Regions from separate parts of the Marichromatium purpuratum 984 genome, predicted to be linked through region 4. Evidence: predicted binding sites of a transcription regulator. Region 4 holds the regulator's gene; each other region holds the start of a gene.

Region 1 (4,537 bases), 180 kb from region 4:
GGCGAACAGCCCCTCGTGGTCCCCGGCGGCGACCCGCATCGCCCCCTCCAGCAGCTGCTGGCGCAGGCGTACCGCCGACTCGGTGGTGAGCGAGACATCGATCGGCCCGGCCATCACCTCCTCTGGACTGAAGCCACGCAGTCGCTGCACCGAGGGGCTGACATAGTCGAAACACCAGCGATCGAGATCGAGCATCCAGATCACATCGCCACTGTTCTCGGTGAGCAGGCGATGCAGTGCCTCGCTCTCGGCGAGTCGACGATGATCGCGCTCACGCTGCACGATCTCGCGACGCAGCCGCTGATTGAGACTATGCACGCGCCAGCTCAGCAGCCCCAGCAGCACGGCGATCAGCAGTGCCACGATCAGCGCCAGCACCACCCGTGGAGCGATCTCGACCGGCCCGGGGTCATAGACGAAACCGTCGAGCGAGACCGCCTCCGGCAGCATGCCGAGCCCGGCGTAGACCTCGGCGATATGGCGCCAGCGACCGGGATTGACGTGCCCGATCTCGATCACCTCGGGCTGGATCAACCGTCGGGTCTCGACCGCCTCGAAGCGGTAGAACGCGGCCTCGAGTCCCTGGGTGTTGTAGTCGGCCAGGATCAGTGCGATCGCCTGCTCGGGATCGCGCAACGCCGCCTTCCAGCCGGCCAGGCTGGCAGCGACGAAATCACGCACCAGGGTGGGATGATCGCGCAGCAGTGCCTTGCTGGTGAACAACATGTCACCATAGAGATCGATACCATGATCGCGCGCCGAGAACATCCGCGGAGTGACCCCGGCCCGGCGCAGCCAATAGGGCTCGGTGGTGGAATAGGCCGCGATCGCCCCGACCTCACCGGCGAGCAATGCCGCCACCCCGTCCCGGTAGTCGCGGATGGTGAGCGCATCGGTGGGAATCCCGACCTTCAGCAACAGTGCGCGAATCTCGGCGGCACCGCGATCGAGCATCACCTGTTCACCATCGAGCATTGCCAGATCGGCCGTCCCGTCCAGGGTCAGCAGCACATAGGGCGAGTGTTGGAAGATCGGCGCCAGGGCAACGACCGGCGCATACTGAGCGGCGAGCAGCAGATCACTCGCGGCAATCCCGAACTCGGCCTCGCCAGAAACCACGGCGGTGACCACGTCGGTCTCGGGACCACCCTCGCGAAAGCGCACCTCGATGCCGTGGTCACGATAGAATCCGAGGCGCTCGGCCATGTAATAGCCGGCGAACTGGAACTGATGGCGCCACTTCAGTTGCAACGTCACCGACGATTCGCGCGCCGGGGCTGGGGCCGGGGCGATCAGCAGCACGGCCACCATCAGGCCCGCTATCGGCAACCAGGGACTTCGAGGGCGATCCGCGGCTGATCGGCTGCTGGTCATGATCACCTCACGATTGTCGTCCGGAGCACCGACCACGGGACCGCCCACCAGACCACCGAGAGTCGACAGGATGCATCCACTCCACGCTCATGACGCAATCACCGGCGTCATTCTCGCCGGTGGGCGCGCCAGGCGCATGGACGGTATGGACAAGGGGTTGGTTGCGGTCGCCGGACGACCGCTGATCGAGTGGGTACTGGCGGCCCTGCGCCCCCAGGTCGACAACATACTGATCAGCGCCAATCGCAACCTCGCACGCTACTCAGACTACGGTTACCCGGTGATTCGCGATCCCCTACCCGACTACCCGGGACCGCTCGCTGGCATTCTCGGCGCACTGCGCGCGGCACCAACCGGCTGGATCCTCACCCTGCCCTGTGACGACCCCACCCCGCCTCGCGACCTGCTCGCGCGGCTACGCGCCGCGCTGAACGAACAGGGTGGCGTCATTGCCTGCGCGCATGACGGCGAACGCCCCCAACCACTGCATGCGTTGCTGCCAACCGCGCTGGCCCCCGACCTGGCGGACTACCTCGCCGACGGAGAACGTCGATTGTGGACATGGCTGACGCGGTATCGCCTTGCACACGCCTTCTACAATGCCTCCACCTGGCCCGATCTCAACCTCAATACCCCCGAGCAGCGCCGTCACGCCGAACTCAAGCTCTTGACCAGCAAAGACCTCGACTCGCCATCACCCCCCCTGTAACAACGCTCGACACCACCAACCTCAATCTATCCGCTTGATTTCACTACAACCCAGGCCGCCAATCCCGCCTCGTGTAACACGCAGGGCGTCGAGTTATTTGACACTTCCCTATCAATCTTAGACCGGTCACCTATAAGCAATTGATCCAAAACAAACATAACAAGCCATACCAAAAGGCACGGTTCCTGCTTCATCGACCATGACCCGCTGACGGATCCCCGGCCGAAACGCCTGTTGCAAGACCTGGATTCCAACGGATTCCAACGCGCGCAGCTGTCCAGCAGATCTCAGGGGTCGCGGAATCGATAAACAAAAGAAACGGAACATGGAGTAACGCACGATGCAGTACACACCCAAACTGCTGAGCCTCGCCTTGCTGGCCGGGCTTGGCATGAGCGGCCTGGCACAAGCCGGCAAGATCGCCGATGTCGCCATCATCATCGACGAGTCGGGTTCAATGGGGGGAGAACAGGCCTGGCTGCCAAGTGCCATCAGCTCGCTCGAGAATCAGCTCGTTACCCACGGCATCGGTGACGGCACCGACGGCAACAACCGCTATGCGCTGATCGGATTCGGCTCCCGTTACTCGGGACAGACCGGCGGGGTGGGCATCGATGACCAGGCGCGCGAGAACGATACCTGGATGTCGGCCGGCACCTTCGGCTCGGCCACCGGCAACCTGGTGGCCTCGGGCAGCAGGGAGGACGGCTATTCGGCCATCGACTACTTCCTCGACCATTACACACCACGCAAGGACGCCGCGCTCAACGTCATCCTGATCACCGACGAGGATCGCGACAACACCAACAACACGCTCGACTACAACAGCATCCTCGGCGACCTCAACAGTGTCGACGCCATGCTCAATGTCGTCGTCAATGCCGAGTTCGGCTCCCAGGGCATCGACGACCTGCTCGGTCTCGATAGTCAGGGTACCGGTTACCAGGCCGACGGTAACGGCGGCTTCACCACGCTTAGCGGCGCTTCGGCATCGAGCGGCGACGGCACCACCATCGCCGACTATGTCGATCTCGCGCTCGCCACCAAGGGCGCGGCCTGGGATCTCAACCAGCTGCGTGCCGGCGGCCTGATGGCCGACTCCTTCAGTACCGCCTTCGTCAACATCAAGGCCACCGAAATCCAGCAACAGGTCTCTACCCCGGCAACCGTCCCCCTGCCGGGAACCCTGCTGCTCGCAGCAGTGGGCGCACTCGGTCTGGTTGCAACCAGCAAGCGCCGCAATCCTCACCGCTGAGCCCGTCGCCGCGCGCCGCCCGCCCCGGGCAGTCCGGCGCGCGTCCCAGCAGCAGCCTCCCTCACCTTCCCTGACCTCCACACCCATCTTGCAACCCGCGCATCAGTCCCCAGCTAAGGGTGCCGAGGCCGAGCGATCGACTTGACATAAAAACCCCCCATCCCCCTCTTGACATCCCTTGTCGCCACCCCTAATTTACATAATGCGGGCGCTCATCAGAGGTCCGCAGACTGAAACCGGGCGGTTCCACGGAACGCTCGCTCCCATATTGCTCAATGAAGAGGATATGCACATGACGACCATCGACTTCTCCCCGCTGCTGCGTTCCATGATCGGCTTCGATCGCATGACCTCCGCGCTCGAGAACGCCTATCACACCGAGCCCGGCGGCTATCCCCCCTACAACATCGAGCGGCGCGGCGAGAACGACTACCGCATCACCATGGCGGTGGCCGGCTTCTCCGAGCAGGACCTCGGGCTCGAGGTCAAGGAGAACATCCTCACCGTCTCGGGCTCGCGACCGGAGCAGGCCGAGGAGCCCGGCGAGTATCTCTATCGCGGGATCGCCAACCGCAGCTTCGAGCGCAAGTTCCAGCTCGCCGAGTACGTCCGGGTGCTGGATGCGCGACTGGAGAACGGCCTGCTGCACATCGAGCTGCGCCGTGAGATCCCCGAGGCGATGAAGCCGCGCAAGATCGCCATCCGCGGCGCCGACGGCGAGCACTACCTCGCCGACCAGGGGACCGGCAAGGTCGAGGCCGCCTGAGACCGGTGACGGTCCTCCCGGACCATCGGTCGCACCACGGGCCGGGCGCACGCCCGGTCCGTGCCGCATGCTCGGGACCTGTCCGGCCCGACCGGATATGTCACTCGTTTCGTGTATTCCAAGAGTATCGAGACAACCGATGAGGCGCTTCTCCGTACTCCCCCGTCTCACGCTCGCGCTCGCGCTGCTCTGCACCGCGCCGCTCCCCCAGGCCGCGCTCCCGCTGGCCGTCGACGGCCAACCGCTGCCGAGCCTGGCGCCGATGCTCGAACGGGTGCTGCCGGCGGTGGTCAACATCTCCACCGTCACCGCGATCGAGACCGCCGACCACCCGCTGCTGCGCGACCCCTTCTTCCGTCGCTTCTTCGACCTGCCGCGCGAACGCAAGCGCGAGAGCAACAGTCTCGGCTCGGGGGTGATCGTCGACGCCCGC
Region 2 (4,537 bases), 1.7 Mb from region 4:
CCGGTCAGCGGCTGGGAGAAGCGCTGGTTGTGGGTCGGCACATAGCCGGTGCGGTCGCAGCCGATGGCATAGGCGACGTGGGCGTTGGCCTTGAGGACCGGCTCCTGGAGCGGCGGGAAGAGCCGGTCGGTGAGCCGGTCGAAGTCGGTGCTGTATTTCTTCGGCTCGGTGTCGGGGATCGGCCGGTAGTCGCTCTCGAACAGGTTGCGTTCGCTGATCTCGCCACTGTCCACCGCGCGTTCGAGCTGGGCGCCGATCGCGCGCGCGAGCCGCTGCGCCAGCTCGGGCATCTGCTGATGGGTCCGGGTGGCCTGCTCGCCGGCGGCGCCGAGCCGGAAGACCTTGCTGATCTCGTGCAGATTGGTCGCCAGCCCCTCGAGCGCCTGGACCTCCCGCAGTGTCGCCGCAGCGCCCTCGGCGTTGCGTTCGGCCATCTCGCTGATCTCCTGCACATGGTGACTGACGCGCTGGGCCTCGTTGCCCTGCTGAGCGATCTCGGCGGCGATGCCGGCGATGCGCTCGAGGCTGCGTGCCGCGCCCTGGTCGATCCCGGTCAGCGCGCTGGCCGCCTGAGTGGCGAGATCGCTCCCGGACTGCGCCTGATCGCTGCCGGCGCCGATCGCCGCGACCGCCTCGCGGGTCTCGGTCTGGATGGTGGTGATCACCTCGCCGATCTCGGTGGTGGCCTTCGCGGTGCGCTCGGCGAGCTTGCGCACCTCGTCGGCGACCACCGCGAAGCCGCGTCCGGCCTCGCCGGCGCGCGCTGCCTCGATCGCGGCATTGAGCGCGAGCAGGTTGGTCTGGTCGGCGATCTCGCGAATGGTGCGCACGATCCCGCCGATCTCTTCGGAGCGTTCGCCGAGCGCGGCGATCAGTTGCGCCGAGCGTCCGACCGAGTCGGCGATGCGGGCGATCTCGGCGGCGGCCTCGGAGACGATGTGGCTGCCGTGTTGCGACAGCGTGCGCGCCTCCTCGGCGTCGCTGGCCGAGTCGCGGGCGTGTTCGGCCACCACTTCGACCCCGGCGCTCATCTCGCCGATGGTCTGAGCCATGCGCGCCGAGGCCTCGCCCTGTGCCGCCGAGTCGTCGGCCAGGGCGCGGGCGTTGGCGGCGAGGGTGTCGGCCGCTTCGGCGAGTCGCTGGGCGTCGTAGAGGACCTTGCCGATGATCCCCTGGAAGCTCTCGATCAGGGTGTTGTAGTGCCGGGCGCAGTGACCGGCGGGGCTGGTCGAGACCGTGGCGCGGCGGGCGAGGTCACCGTCGGCGCGGGTGCGCGCGAGCACATCGGCAAAGCCCCTGAGTTCGGCACCGAGGGTGCGTTCGAGGAGCAGCCAGGCGGTCGCGCCGAGCAGGAGCGCGAGCACCAGTTGTCCACCGAGGACGGTCATCGAAAGGGCGCCGCTCGCTAGCGCGAGCGCGCATCCACCAAGCCCGGACAGGACGCCCAGGGTCATGCCGATCATCCAGAATCGCATATCGAGTGGTCTCATGCTGCCGCGCTTGGTGCGCGGTCTTTCGTTGTGGTGGCATAGACGTCGCTCCTGCTCCGACGCCGCTCTCTAGAGGGCATTCTAGCGGTATCCGTGGATGCTTCGTGTACCCCTGTCGTCGCTTAAACACGAATGCCCCCTTAGAGTGCGAGGTTGGTCGCATTGCTCCATCGTGGTGCGATGCCGATTGGGGCATGGGTGTTCGACGGGGCGCTTGCACCGTGAGGGGGCGAGGCGTGATCGCTTGGTGCCTCAGCGGCTTAGGACGCTCGCCGATGCGCGGCACTTGGGTGTTGGTCTGGATCGTGCTTAATGGCCCCCCGCTGAATTGATCCAAGGGGTTTCCTCGACATGATGCAGCCTTCCCAGGCGGGCACGGATGTGCTCTTTCTACTCGTCGGTGCGGTGATGGTGCTGGCCATGCACGCCGGCTTCGCCTTTCTCGAGGTCGGGACCGTCCGTGCCAAGAACCAGGTCAATGCGCTGGCCAAGATCATGGCCGATTTCGCGGTCTCGACCATCGCCTATTTCTTCATCGGCTACAGCCTCGCCTATGGCATCGACTTCTTCAGCGGCGCCGAGGTGCTGCAGGAGAAGAACGGCTACGAGCTGATGCGCTTTTTCTTCCTGCTGACCTTCGCTGCGGCGATCCCGGCGATCGTCTCCGGCGGCATCGCCGAGCGCGCGCGCTTCTATCCGCAGCTGCTCGCCTCCTTTCTCGTCGTCGGCTTGCTCTATCCGAGCTTCGAGGGCGTGGTCTGGAATGGTGCACTCGGGGTGCAGGCGTGGCTCGAGACGCACCTCGGTGCGCCCTTCCACGACTTCGCCGGCTCCGTGGTGGTGCACGGTTTCGGCGGCTGGCTTGCCCTGGCTGCGGTGTTGCTGCTCGGCGCGCGTCAGGGGCGCTATCGCCGCGACGGCACCATGCTCGCGCACCCGCCGTCCTCGATCCCCTTCCTCTCGCTCGGCGCCTGGACCCTCACCGTCGGCTGGTTCGGCTTCAACGTGATGTCGGCGCAGAGCGTGGAGGCGGTGAGCGGGCTGGTGGCGGTCAACTCGCTGATGGCGATGGTCGGCGGCATCCTCGCGGCGCTGCTGGCCGGGCGCAAGGATCCGGGCTTTCTCCACAACGGGCCGCTCGCCGGGCTGGTGGCGGTGTGCGCCGGCTCCGACCTGATGCACCCGCTCGGCGCCCTGGCAACCGGCGCCGTGGCCGGGGCGATCTTCGTCTACACCTTCACCCTGGCGCAGAACCGCTGGCGCATCGACGACGTCCTCGGGGTGTGGCCGCTGCACGGGCTCTGCGGGCTCTGGGGCGGGCTTGCGGCGGGGATCTTCGGTCTGCCGCTGCTCGGTGGTCTGGGCGGGGTGAGCCTCGCCTCACAGGCCCTCGGCAGTCTCGCCGGGGCGCTGTTCGCCTTCGTCGGCGGTGCGCTGGTCTACGGCATGGCCAAGGGGCTGTTCGGCATCCGGCTGAGCGACGAGGAGGAGTCTCTCGGCGCCGACCTCAGCATCCACCGCATCACCGCGCAGCCTGACTACAATCGCGGCGAGGTCTGAGCGGCGGTGTCGCGCCGAGCGCCTCGTAGACCCCGTCCCAGAGACGGATACGGGCGCACAGCGCCTCCTCGGCGGCGGTCTCGGCCTCCTCGATGCGGCGCGGGTCGTCATCGCACAGCACCTCGAGCAGGCGCATCGACAGCGGGCCGTGGAAGTCGCTGTCGAGTTCGATGTGGCGTTGCAGGTAGGCGTGGAAGATCGGCGCCCGCTCCGGGGTGATCGCCATGTCCTCGAGCAGTCGGCGGAACAGCATCGGGATCAGCGTCTCGCGGCCATGGGCGAGGGCGGCGGCGGCCAGGTGCGGCTTGCCCTCGCGGATGAAGCCGAAGGTGGTCTCGGTGAAGTAGCGCGCCGGCAGCGGCACCAGCTCGGGGTCGTAGAGCAGCGCGTCGAGCGGCTCGCGGGCGAGTCGCGCGACGAAGCGGCGCGCGGGCTCGGGGTCGGCGCCGACCTCGGTCATGGCGCGGCAATAGAGTTCGAAGTGGCTGGCGTAGAGGGGCGTGGCGGCGCTGGCTTCGAGGACGTCGGACTCCTCCTCGAGGACCAGCTGGTTGATGAAGTAGCGCAGCGCTGGGTCGCCCTGTGGCCGCCACGGCAGGTCGGTCGGGGCGAGCTGACGCTGCAGGTACTTGATCAGCGACATGAAGTCCCACACCGAGTACACGTGGTGCTGCATGAAGATACGCAGCTGTCCGATGTCCTCGATGGCGGCATAGATGGGGTGCCGCTCGAGTTGCTGCCGCAGTGGTTGGAGGTGATCGAGATCGGGTGATGTCATGCGCCTGTCCTCGTGATCGAATCATTCCTTGGGTCTCGAGACATCACTATAGGCGAGCGCGTGCGATCGGGTGGCGGCCGGCGGGGGCGGGACGTTAGTGCAACCGGGTCTGCTGTGTCCAGCGACTGTAGTAGGTCTGCATCAGCGCCCGGACCGGCTCGGGGTAGTCGCGCGTCTCCATCTGCTCCATGCCCTCGCGGAAGAACCCCGGCGCCAGCTCCGGGGCCAGCTCGATGAGCGCCTCGAAGGCCTCGCGCATCAGCGCTGGCTGCTGGGTGCGGGTGGCGACGATGGCGCGGTTGTAGAGCAGCACCCGCCAGGCGCGGGCGGCCTCGGGACTGGCCGGGTCCTGCAGCCGCTCGGCGCCGATGCCGTCGAGGATCTCGGAGATCAGTCGGTGCAGGACCAGTAACTCATCGGGATCGGCGGTGGTGTTGGCCAGTCCGGCGGCGGCGTCGACCAGTGGCGCGGGGCGCAGCAACTCGCCGCCGTGGCGCAGCACCCAGCAGCTCAGTGGCAGCGCCAAGGTGGTGACGCGCCGGGCCAGCGTCGGCAGTTGCAGCGCGCGGGCGATCGCGGCGAGTTCGGCGAGCAGGTCGAGCCCGTGGATGAGTCGCTGGGTGAGTGCGCGCTCGCGGGCGTAGAGGTCGAACTCGCCGTCTCGCGCCGGACCCAGCGTGCTGGTCTCGAGCGTGGCGAGCAGCCGGTC
Region 3 (4,537 bases), 270 kb from region 4:
CCCGCGCGCGCACCGTCGCCGAGTCCTCGGCCTGCGGGGCCGAGGGCGCGAGCAACGCGCCGAGTTCGACCCGCGGCACCTCGAGCTGCAGGTCGATGCGATCGATCAGCGGCCCCGAGATCCGCGCGCGATAGCGCGCGACCTGCTCGCGACTGCAGTGACAGCGTCCACCGGGGTCGCCGAGATAACCGCAGGGGCAGGGGTTCATCGCCGCCACCAGCTGGAAACGCGCCGGGAAGCGTGCCTGACGCGCCGCCCGCGAGATGTCGATATGACCCGACTCCAGCGGCTCGCGCAGCACCTCCAGCACCCGCCGGTCAAACTCCGGCAGCTCGTCGAGGAACAGCACCCCGTGATGCGCCAGCGAGATCTCGCCCGGACGCGGGTTGCCCCCACCGCCGACCAGGGCCACCGCCGAGGCGGTGTGATGCGGGGCGCGGAACGGTCGCTCGCGCCAGCGCACCGGATCGAACGGCGTGCTGGCGCTCACCGAGCGGATCGCCGCGCTCTCCAGCGCCTCGTCCTCGCTCAACGGCGGCAACAACCCCGGCAGCCGGCTCGCCAGCATCGACTTGCCGCTGCCCGGCGGGCCGATCAGCAGCAGGCTGTGGCCGCCGGCGGCGGCGACCTCAAGCGCCCGCTTGGCCTGCGCCTGACCGCGCACCTCGCGGAGATCGGCGCCAGTCGGCGCGGTGACGATCTCGCCCCCCTGCGGGTGCGGCCTCAGCGCACGCACCCCGGCGAGATGCTCACAGACCTCGCCGAGATGCTCGGCCGGGAGCAGCTCGAGCCCGCCGACCAGCGCCGCCTCCTCGGCATTGGCGCGCGGCAGGATCAGGGTGCGTCCAGCCGCGCGCGCGGCCAGCGCCGCGGGGATCACCCCGGTGACCGGGCGCAGCGCGCCGGAGAGCGCCAGCTCGCCGAGACACTCGCAGTCATCGAGCCCGGCGGCACCGAGCTGTCCCGAGGCACCGAGGATACCGAGCGCGATCGGCAGGTCGAAGCGCCCGCCTTCCTTGGGCAGGTCGGCGGGAGCGAGATTGATGGTCAGGCGACCGTCGGGGAAGCGGAAGCGGGCATTGAGCAGCGCTCCGCGTACCCGCTCCTTGCTCTCGCGCACCGCAGCCTCGGGCAACCCCACCAACGACAACGCCGGCAGTCCCGAGGAGAGATGGACCTCGACGGTGACCGCCGGGGCCGAGATGCCCACGCAGGCGCGGCTGTGCAGGGTGCAGAGCGCCAACGCCGGATCGCGACCGGGTCAGTCGGCGTTCGACCGACGCGCGCCGAGCGCCTGCTCGAGCGCCGCGACCTGGGCCTCGAGCGCCATCACCTTCTCACGGGTACGCGCGAGTACCGCCGACTGCACGTCGAACTCCTCGCGGGTCACCAGATCGAGCCTGGAGAGCCCGGATTCGAGCGAGGCCTTGACGTTGCGATTGATGTCTTCCTGCAACATCTGCAGGCCTTTGGGCATGTTCGCGGCGAACCGCTGGGCCAGGTCGTCGAGTTGCTTGGGATCTAGCATGATCGATTCCTTCGGCGCGAACACACCGGTCCGCGCGCGCTGTGGGTGGGGTTGGACGAGGCCGCCGACCGCTTCGCGGGACGACGACAAGAACCGCGCAGAGGCGCCCTTGGGCCCACATTATAGGTGTGTCGCACGGTGCCGTCTGCGCCGATCGACGGTGCTGTGCCGCCTTCTTTTGGTGCGCTAATCTGACCGCCGACACCCAACCGGCACCAATCCGGTGCACTCTTCTGTTGCCACTTTGGCACATGATGCCGAAAAGCGTCTCCAACACGCCTCAAACGGCAACTGGCACGCGATGTGCTGATGTCCACTGAACGTTTTCGCGTCCCCGGCTCGACCCAACAGCCGACTGCGGCGCACATGGACGGCAACCGCCACGACCCAACGCAAGCAAACAGAGGTATCAGTCAATGCAGCAAGCACGCATCGGCGCCATCCTGACCGCCACCGCACTGAGCGCGGCGCTCATGCCCTGGCAGGGCGCGAGTGCCGAGGGCCCGCACTCGGTGAGCGCCAACATCGGCGTGGTCAGCAACTACATCTGGCGCGGCCAGAGCCAGACCGATGACCAGGCCGCCGTCCAGGGCGGACTCGACTACGCCCACGAGAGCGGCTTCTACGCCGGCACCTGGGCCTCCAACGTCGACTTCGGCGACAACACCAGCTACGAGCTCGACGCCTATCTCGGCTTTGCCGGCAACATCACCGACGAACTCGGCTACGACCTCGGTGCCGTCTACTACGCCTACCCCGACGGTCGCGACAGCGACTTCGCCGAACTCGCCGCCAGCCTCAGCTACCGCTGGCTCACCGCCGGCATTGCCTACACCGTCTACGGTCAGGCCGACGGCGCTCCGGGGGTGAACAACGACGAGGCGCTCTACATCCAGGGCGATCTCTACTACCACGCCAGCCTCGACTTCACCCTGCCCTTCGACCTCGGCCTGACCGTCTACGGCGGCTACACCGACTTCGAGTACAACGACGGCGGCAACGACTACGGCCACTGGGGCGCCTCGATCAGCCGCGAGGCCGGCGACTTCGGCACCTTCAGCCTGAACTACGACCAGGTCGGTCGCGACACCTACGACGACGACCCCAAGGTCTGGGTGGGCTGGAACAAGGAGTTCTGAGCAACGCCACACGCGCTCGCCCCCAACCCCGGACCGGAGCAGGGATTCCGGTCCTCACAGGAGTTCATTCGCGATGAAACTTGTTGCAGCCGTCATCAAACCCTTCAAGCTCGACGACGTGCGCGAGGCGCTCGGCGACATCGGGGTCTCCGGCATCACCGTGATCGAGGTCAAGGGCTTCGGTCGCCAGAAGGGCCACACCGAACTCTACCGCGGCGCCGAATACGTGGTCGACTTCCTCCCCAAGATCAAGCTCGAGATCGCCGTCGACGACGGCATGGTCGACAAGGTGGTCGAGGCGATCAGCACCGCCGCCCGCACCGGCAAGATCGGCGACGGCAAGATCTTCGTGTTCGACCTCGACCAGGTCACCCGTATCCGCACCGGCGAGACCGGTCCGGACGCGCTTTGAGCCAGGCAGTGCTAGGAGATGTAACGGTGAATCCGATGCGACATTCGACGACCCTGCGCGCGCCCCTGCTGGTCGCGCTGCTGCTCTCGCCCCTGCTCGCCTGGGGCCAGGACGACGCCGCGCTAAGCGCCGGCGACACCGCCTGGATGCTGACTGCCACCGCGCTGGTGCTGTTCATGACCCTGCCCGGCCTGTCGCTGTTCTACGCCGGTCTGGTGCGTGCCAAGAACGTGCTCTCGGTGCTGATGCAGTGCTTCGCCATCGCCTGTCTGATGAGTCTCTTGTGGGCCGTCTACGGCTACAGCCTGGCGTTCACCGACGGCGGTGCCAACAACGCCTGGATCGGCGGCCTCGAGCGGCTGTTCCTCGCCGGACTGCAGGTCGACACCCTCTCCGGGAGCATCCCCGAGTCGCTGTTCATGACCTTCCAGATGACCTTCGCCATCATCACCCCGGCGCTGATGGTCGGCGCCTTCGCCGAACGCATGAAGTTCTCGGCGATGCTGATCTTCATGGCACTGTGGCTGACCCTGGTCTACATCCCCATCGCCCACTGGGTCTGGGGTGGCGGCTGGATCGGCGAGATGGGCGCGCTCGACTTCGCCGGCGGCACCGTGGTGCACATCAATGCCGGTATCGCCGCGCTGGTGGCCGCCATCGTGCTCGGCAAGCGCAAGGGCTACCCGACCACGGCGATGCCGCCGCACAACCTCGGGCTGACGGTGATGGGCGCGGCGATGCTGTGGGTCGGCTGGTTCGGCTTCAACGCCGGCTCCGAACTCGCCGCCGACTCCACCGCGGCAATGGCGCTCACCGTCACCCAGCTGGCCACCGCCACCGCGGCGCTGACCTGGATGTTCGCCGAGTGGATCAGCCACGGCAAACCCTCGGTGCTCGGCATCGCCACCGGCGCGGTCGCCGGTCTGGTGGCCATCACCCCGGCCTCGGGCACCGCCGGCCCGATGGGCGCGATCGTCATCGGCTTCAGCGGCGCGATCTTCGCCTTCATCGCCTCGACCAAGGTCAAGCACTGGCTCGGCTATGACGACTCGCTCGACGTCTGGGGCGTGCACGGCGTCGCCGGTATCGTCGGTGCCCTGCTCACCGGCGTGTTCGCCGCCCCGGCGCTCGGCGGCGCGGGCCTGGCCGACGGCGTCGACGGCATCGGCGCCCAGGTGTGGATCCAGTTCGTCTCGGTGATCGCCACCCTGGTCTACGGCGGTATCGTCAGCCTGCTGCTGCTGCTCGGACTCAAGGCCACCATCGGGCTGCGCGTCGACGAGGAGCAGGAGACCGAGGGTCTCGACCTCTCGCTGCACGACGAGCGCGGCTATATCCTCTGACCCCGCCACCACGGCGAGCGGCTCCGGCCGCTCGCCCCGCTCCCTGCGCGGCGCCCGGGCGTCGCGCCCAGTCCGATTCGGAGGTCCCTTCCGTGGAATCCACCACGCAGCTCGT
Region 4 (4,537 bases):
GGTGGTGTCGATACGGATCTCGGCGCAGCGACCGATGGCCTCGAGCAGGCGGCGCTCGAGGCGGATGGCCTCGTCGAGCGAGCGGTTGCCGCGGGTGAGCGGGTGACGTCGCCGGGTCTCGCTGAAGCGGCGCTTGAGGGTGTCGGTGTCGGCGTCGAGGAACATCACCCGACAGTCGATGCCCTGGGCGCGCGCCTCCTCGATCAGCTCCGCGAGCCGACCGAGCGCGCGCGGGCTGGTGCGCGCGTCGATGCCCACCGCGGTGCTGGAGAAGCCGTCGTCGGGGGCCTTGCGCAGCCCCGCGACCAGGTCCTTGAGCAGGAACAGCGGCAGGTTGTCGATGCAGTAATAGCCAAGGTCCTCGAGCGTGTGCAGGGCGACGCTCTTGCCCGAGCCGGACAGGCCACTGAGGATGACGAGTTTCATGGGCTGCGGGTTGCTCCGAGCCGGTCCCGATCGAGGTCGGGAGCGGTGCTAGGGTCTGGATCCGGGGCCGGGCGGGTCGGGGCGGTCGAGACGGATCGCCCGCGCCTGCCGGTCGATGAAGTCGACGCCGGCGTCGTAGCCACGGATACGTAGGATCTGGTGGCGCACTGCCGCTTCCACCAGGATGGCCAGGTTGCGTCCCGGCGCCACCGGCATGGTGATGGTCGGGATCGCGACCCCGAGCACGTCGGTCGCCGAGAGGCTGCCGGTGAGCCGGTCGAGACCGGCGATCTGTTGTTGATCGAGGGGTTGCAGGTCGATGATCAGGTTCAGCGTCTTGCTGCGCTGGACCGCGCCCTCGCCGAACATCGCGCGGATGTTGAGGATACCCAGCCCGCGCACCTCGAGGAAGTCCCGCAGGGTCTCCGGGCAGGTGCCCTCGATGGTCTCCGGGGCGATGCGCGCGAAACGCGGTGCGTCGTCGGCGATGAGCCGATGACCCCGGGTGATCAGGTCGAGCGCCAGCTCACTCTTGCCCACCGCCGGATCGCCGATCAGCAATACCCCCATCCCCAGCACCTCGATGAAGACGCCGTGCAGGGTCTGACGCTCGGCCAGGGCGTGGGTGAGGAAGTAGCGCAGGTGGTTGATCAGCTCCTCGTCGCCGAGCGACGAGCCGAGCAGCGGGGTGTCGTGCTCGGCGGCGAAGGCGAAGAAGGCGGGGTGCGGCTCGAGGCCGTCGGCGAACAGGATTGCTGCCGGCTGCTCGGCGAAGAGTTGTTCGAGGGTTTCCTCGAAGGCGGTGCGGCCCAGTGCCTGGAGGTAGCGCTGTTCGGCGCGGCCGATCACCTGCAGACAGTTGGGGTGGATGCAGTTGAGCGAGCCGATCAGCGACTCGCGCGAGCGTGCACGCTCGGGCCGGCGCAGCGGGGAGCCTTGCTCGGGCTCGCCGTTGAGCCAGCGCAGCTGCAGCCGCGGGCCGGTCTGTTCGAGGAGTGACTGGAGGCTGTCGAGCATGGCCCAGGCCGGCGTGGCGCTAGCGCGCCTCGTTCGTCTCGATCAGTTGCAACACGGTCGCCGCCGAGCGGGCTTCGCGCAGCGCGGCGCGGGTGGTCGGGTCACTGAACATGCCGGCGAGCCGGGCGAGCAGCTGGAGGTGTTCCTCGGTGGCGCTCTCCGGGACCAGCAGGGCGAAGGCGAGATCGACCGGCTCGCCGTCGATCGCGTCATAGTCGACCCCGGTGCTGGTGCTGACGAAGGCCCCAAGCACCTCGTTGATCTCCTTGATGCGGGCGTGCGGCAGCGCCACACCGTGACCGAGTCCGGTGCTGCCGAGTCGCTCGCGCTCGAGCAGACGCTCGAAGACGAGTTCGGTGTTGAGACGGGGGTGGTCGTTGGCCAGCAGCTCGGCGAGCGTCTCGAGCAGCCGCTTCTTGCTGGCGATCTCGGCACCGCAGCTGACTCGGGCCTCGCTGATCAGGTCTGGACTGAACATCGGTCAAGGCTCCTGGTGGTCGCAGGGACAGGGGCGCTGGGCGGCGACGGTGTCCGGTGTCCATACCGGCGGGTGATCGGGGCGCGTGGTCGTGGTCATGGGGTCTGGGTGTCCTTCGAGTCGTCGGAGCCGGCAGGTGTCGATATCGGCTCGGATCTCAGGGTCTCAATGCAAAACACCCCGAACGGCGCGGTCACGGATCCGTTCGAGGTGTCGGTGCGTCGGTCCGGCGGGTGTCGGGTGTCCCCGACGCCCCGCCGACGCATGGGCCATCAGGCCGTTGCCGGGCTATTCGGTATCGGCCTCGACGTCGGCCTCGGCATCGGCCGCCTTCGGGCCGGGTGCGCTGCGATAGTCGTTCTTCTTCTCCTTGTGGCGCAGGATCTGGCGATCGAGCTTGTCGGTCAGGCCGTCGATCGCGGCATACATGTCTTCATGCACGGAGTCGGCGAAGAGCTTCCCACCATTGATGTGTAGCGTCGCCTCGGCCTTCTGGTCGAGCTTTTCCACACTGAGAATGACGTGGGCATTGGTGACGTGGTCGAAGTGACGCGCCAGGCGTGCGAATTTGCTGTCGACGTAGTCGCGCAGTGCCTCGGTGATGTCGACGTGATGACCCGTCAGATTGATTTGCATCATTGGACTCCTTACAGGGGTTCCAAACAGCCTGCTCATGCCAGGCGTTTGCGCTCGTTCGAGGCTGGAATACCCATGGCCTCGCGGTACTTGGCGACGGTTCGACGCGCGACCTGGATGCCGCGATCGGCCAGTTCGGCCGCGATCTTGCTGTCGCTCAAGGGTTTTCTGGCGGGTTCGGCGGCGATCAGCTTACGAATGAGCGCGCGGATCGCCGTTGATGAACACTCCCCACCAGAAGTGGTGCTGACGTGGGACGAGAAGAAGTACTTGAACTCCAGGGTGCCCCTCGGCGTATGCATGTATTTCTGCGTGGTGACCCGGGAGACGGTCGACTCGTGCAGCTCGAGCGCCTCGGCGACGTCGCGCAGCACCATCGGCCGCATCGCCTCCTCGCCGTGCTCGAAGAACGCCTGCTGCATCTCCACGATCTTGGCGCCCACCCGCAGCACGGTGTCGTTACGGCTCGCCAGGCTCTTGATGAACCAGCGCGCCTCCTGCAGGTGGTTGCGCATGGTGACGCTGTCGCTGCTGGTGTCGGCGCGCCGGATCAGTCTGGCGTAGTCCGCGTTCACCCTCAGTTTGGGTGTGGATTCCGGGTTGAGTTCCACCGACCAGCGACCATTCTGTCTGCGCACGAAGATGTCGGGTACAACGTACTCCGGGGGCTCCTGCGCGATCAAGTCGCCGGGGTGCGGGTTGAGCTGGCAGATCAGCGTGAGTGCACCACGAATCTCGGGCTCGGTCTGCTTGAAGCGGCGCATCAGCGCGGCGATGTCCTTGCGCGGCAGGTGCTCGAAGCCGTCGCGACAGATCGCCAGCGCGAGGTCGCGCTGCGGGGTCTCGGCGGGGAGCTGACGCAGCTGGATCTGCAGGCACTCGGCGAGATCGCGGGCGCCGACCCCCGGGGGATCGAACGACTGCACCCGGTGCACCATGGTGGCGATCTCCTCGAGACTGATCTGATCGTCGCCGATGGTGGCCAGCAGCTCGTCGAGATCGGCCCGAAGATAGCCGCGCGCGTCGATGGCGTCGATCACCGCCTCGGCGATCATCTCGTCGCGCTCGCTCAGTCGGATGAGGTTGAGCTGCCAGATGAGGTGATCGTGCAGGGTCTGGGGGCGGCTCTGGTGGAGGAAGGGGTCGAAGTCGGCGTTCTCGGCGCTGCCCTGGATGCTCGGCGGTAGATAGCCGTCGTAGACATCGGCCCACTGGGTGTCGACCGGGAGCTCATCGGGGATCTCGTTGGTCTCGCCCTGGAGCTCACGCTCGGCGCTGCCCTGCTCATCGCTGGGCGGAGACTCGTGTGCGCCATTGCCACTGTCCTCACCGTTGGCGGCGAAGCGGTCGGCCTCCTCGGCCTCCTCGAGCATCAGGTTGGAGTCCAGCGCCTCCTGGATCTCCTTCTGCAGCTCGAGCGTCGACAGCTGCAGGAGGCGAATCGCCTGCTGCAGCTGGGGCGTCATCGTCAGGTGTTGGCCGAGGCGAAGCTGGATGGTTTGCTTCATGGATCGCCGATGCGTCTTGCGTCTGTCTCTATGCCGGGTCGATGACCGTCCTATGACGATTATAGGTCGGGTGGCAACAAAGGTGCCTGAGTCACGTCAAGCGCGTCCCCTGCCGGGACGCGATGGTCTTCATCTTACCCCCAATATGTAGCAGCGGGGCGCGGATGCTGCTGCCTACATGCTACATGGCGAAGTCGGCACCGAGATAGACGTCGCGTACCTGCTGGTTGGCGAGCAGCTCGTCGGGGCGACCGGCGGCGATCACCTCGCCATTACTGATGATGTAGCCGCGATCGCAGATGTCGAGCGTCTCGCGCACGTTGTGATCGGTGATCAACACGCCGATGCCGCGCTCGCGCAGGTGCGAGACGATCGCCTTGATGTCGCCCACGGCGATCGGGTCGACGCCGGCGAAGGGCTCGTCGAGCAGCATCACCTTGGGGTCGACGGCCAGCGCGCGGGCGATCTCGAG

The links. Region 4 encodes sigma-54, which starts transcription at its own class of promoters, with help from an activator protein. Its sites were predicted from a motif close to TGGCANGNTNCNTGCTT; they were not measured.
Region 1: MARPU_RS02495 (PEP-CTERM sorting domain-containing protein) is a predicted target of sigma-54. The motif match lies at 2,258-2,274, and genes of this name have one in related genera.
Region 2: MARPU_RS08940 (ammonium transporter) is a predicted target of sigma-54. The motif match lies at 1,785-1,801, and genes of this name have one in related genera.
Region 3: MARPU_RS00475 (TorF family putative porin) is a predicted target of sigma-54. The motif match lies at 1,821-1,837, and genes of this name have one in related genera.

The regions. Positions count from the first base shown of each region.
Region 1 covers NZ_CP007031.1:537,924-542,460, reverse strand. Annotated here, with positions in the region: gene MARPU_RS02505 (diguanylate cyclase) at 1-1,311, opposite strand, end outside; gene mobA (molybdenum cofactor guanylyltransferase MobA) at 1,445-2,083, shown strand; gene MARPU_RS02495 (PEP-CTERM sorting domain-containing protein) at 2,424-3,338, shown strand; gene MARPU_RS02490 (Hsp20 family protein) at 3,631-4,104, shown strand; gene MARPU_RS02485 (Do family serine endopeptidase) at 4,244-4,537, shown strand, end outside.
Region 2 covers NZ_CP007031.1:2,025,359-2,029,895, reverse strand. Annotated here, with positions in the region: gene MARPU_RS08945 (methyl-accepting chemotaxis protein) at 1-1,475, opposite strand, end outside; gene MARPU_RS08940 (ammonium transporter) at 1,845-3,050, shown strand; gene MARPU_RS08935 (DUF3050 domain-containing protein) at 3,013-3,828, opposite strand; gene MARPU_RS08930 (hypothetical protein) at 3,923-4,537, opposite strand, start outside.
Region 3 covers NZ_CP007031.1:97,098-101,634, reverse strand. Annotated here, with positions in the region: gene MARPU_RS00485 (YifB family Mg chelatase-like AAA ATPase) at 1-1,243, opposite strand, end outside; gene ubiK (ubiquinone biosynthesis accessory factor UbiK) at 1,262-1,528, opposite strand; gene MARPU_RS00475 (TorF family putative porin) at 1,945-2,667, shown strand; gene MARPU_RS00470 (P-II family nitrogen regulator) at 2,741-3,079, shown strand; gene MARPU_RS00465 (ammonium transporter) at 3,115-4,422, shown strand; gene MARPU_RS00460 (ammonium transporter) at 4,515-4,537, shown strand, end outside.
Region 4 covers NZ_CP007031.1:362,508-367,044, forward strand. Annotated here, with positions in the region: gene rapZ (RNase adapter RapZ) at 1-426, opposite strand, end outside; gene hprK (HPr(Ser) kinase/phosphatase) at 475-1,443, opposite strand; gene MARPU_RS01660 (PTS sugar transporter subunit IIA) at 1,463-1,921, opposite strand; gene hpf (ribosome hibernation-promoting factor, HPF/YfiA family) at 2,210-2,557, opposite strand; gene MARPU_RS01670 (RNA polymerase factor sigma-54) at 2,593-4,065, opposite strand; gene lptB (LPS export ABC transporter ATP-binding protein) at 4,247-4,537, opposite strand, start outside.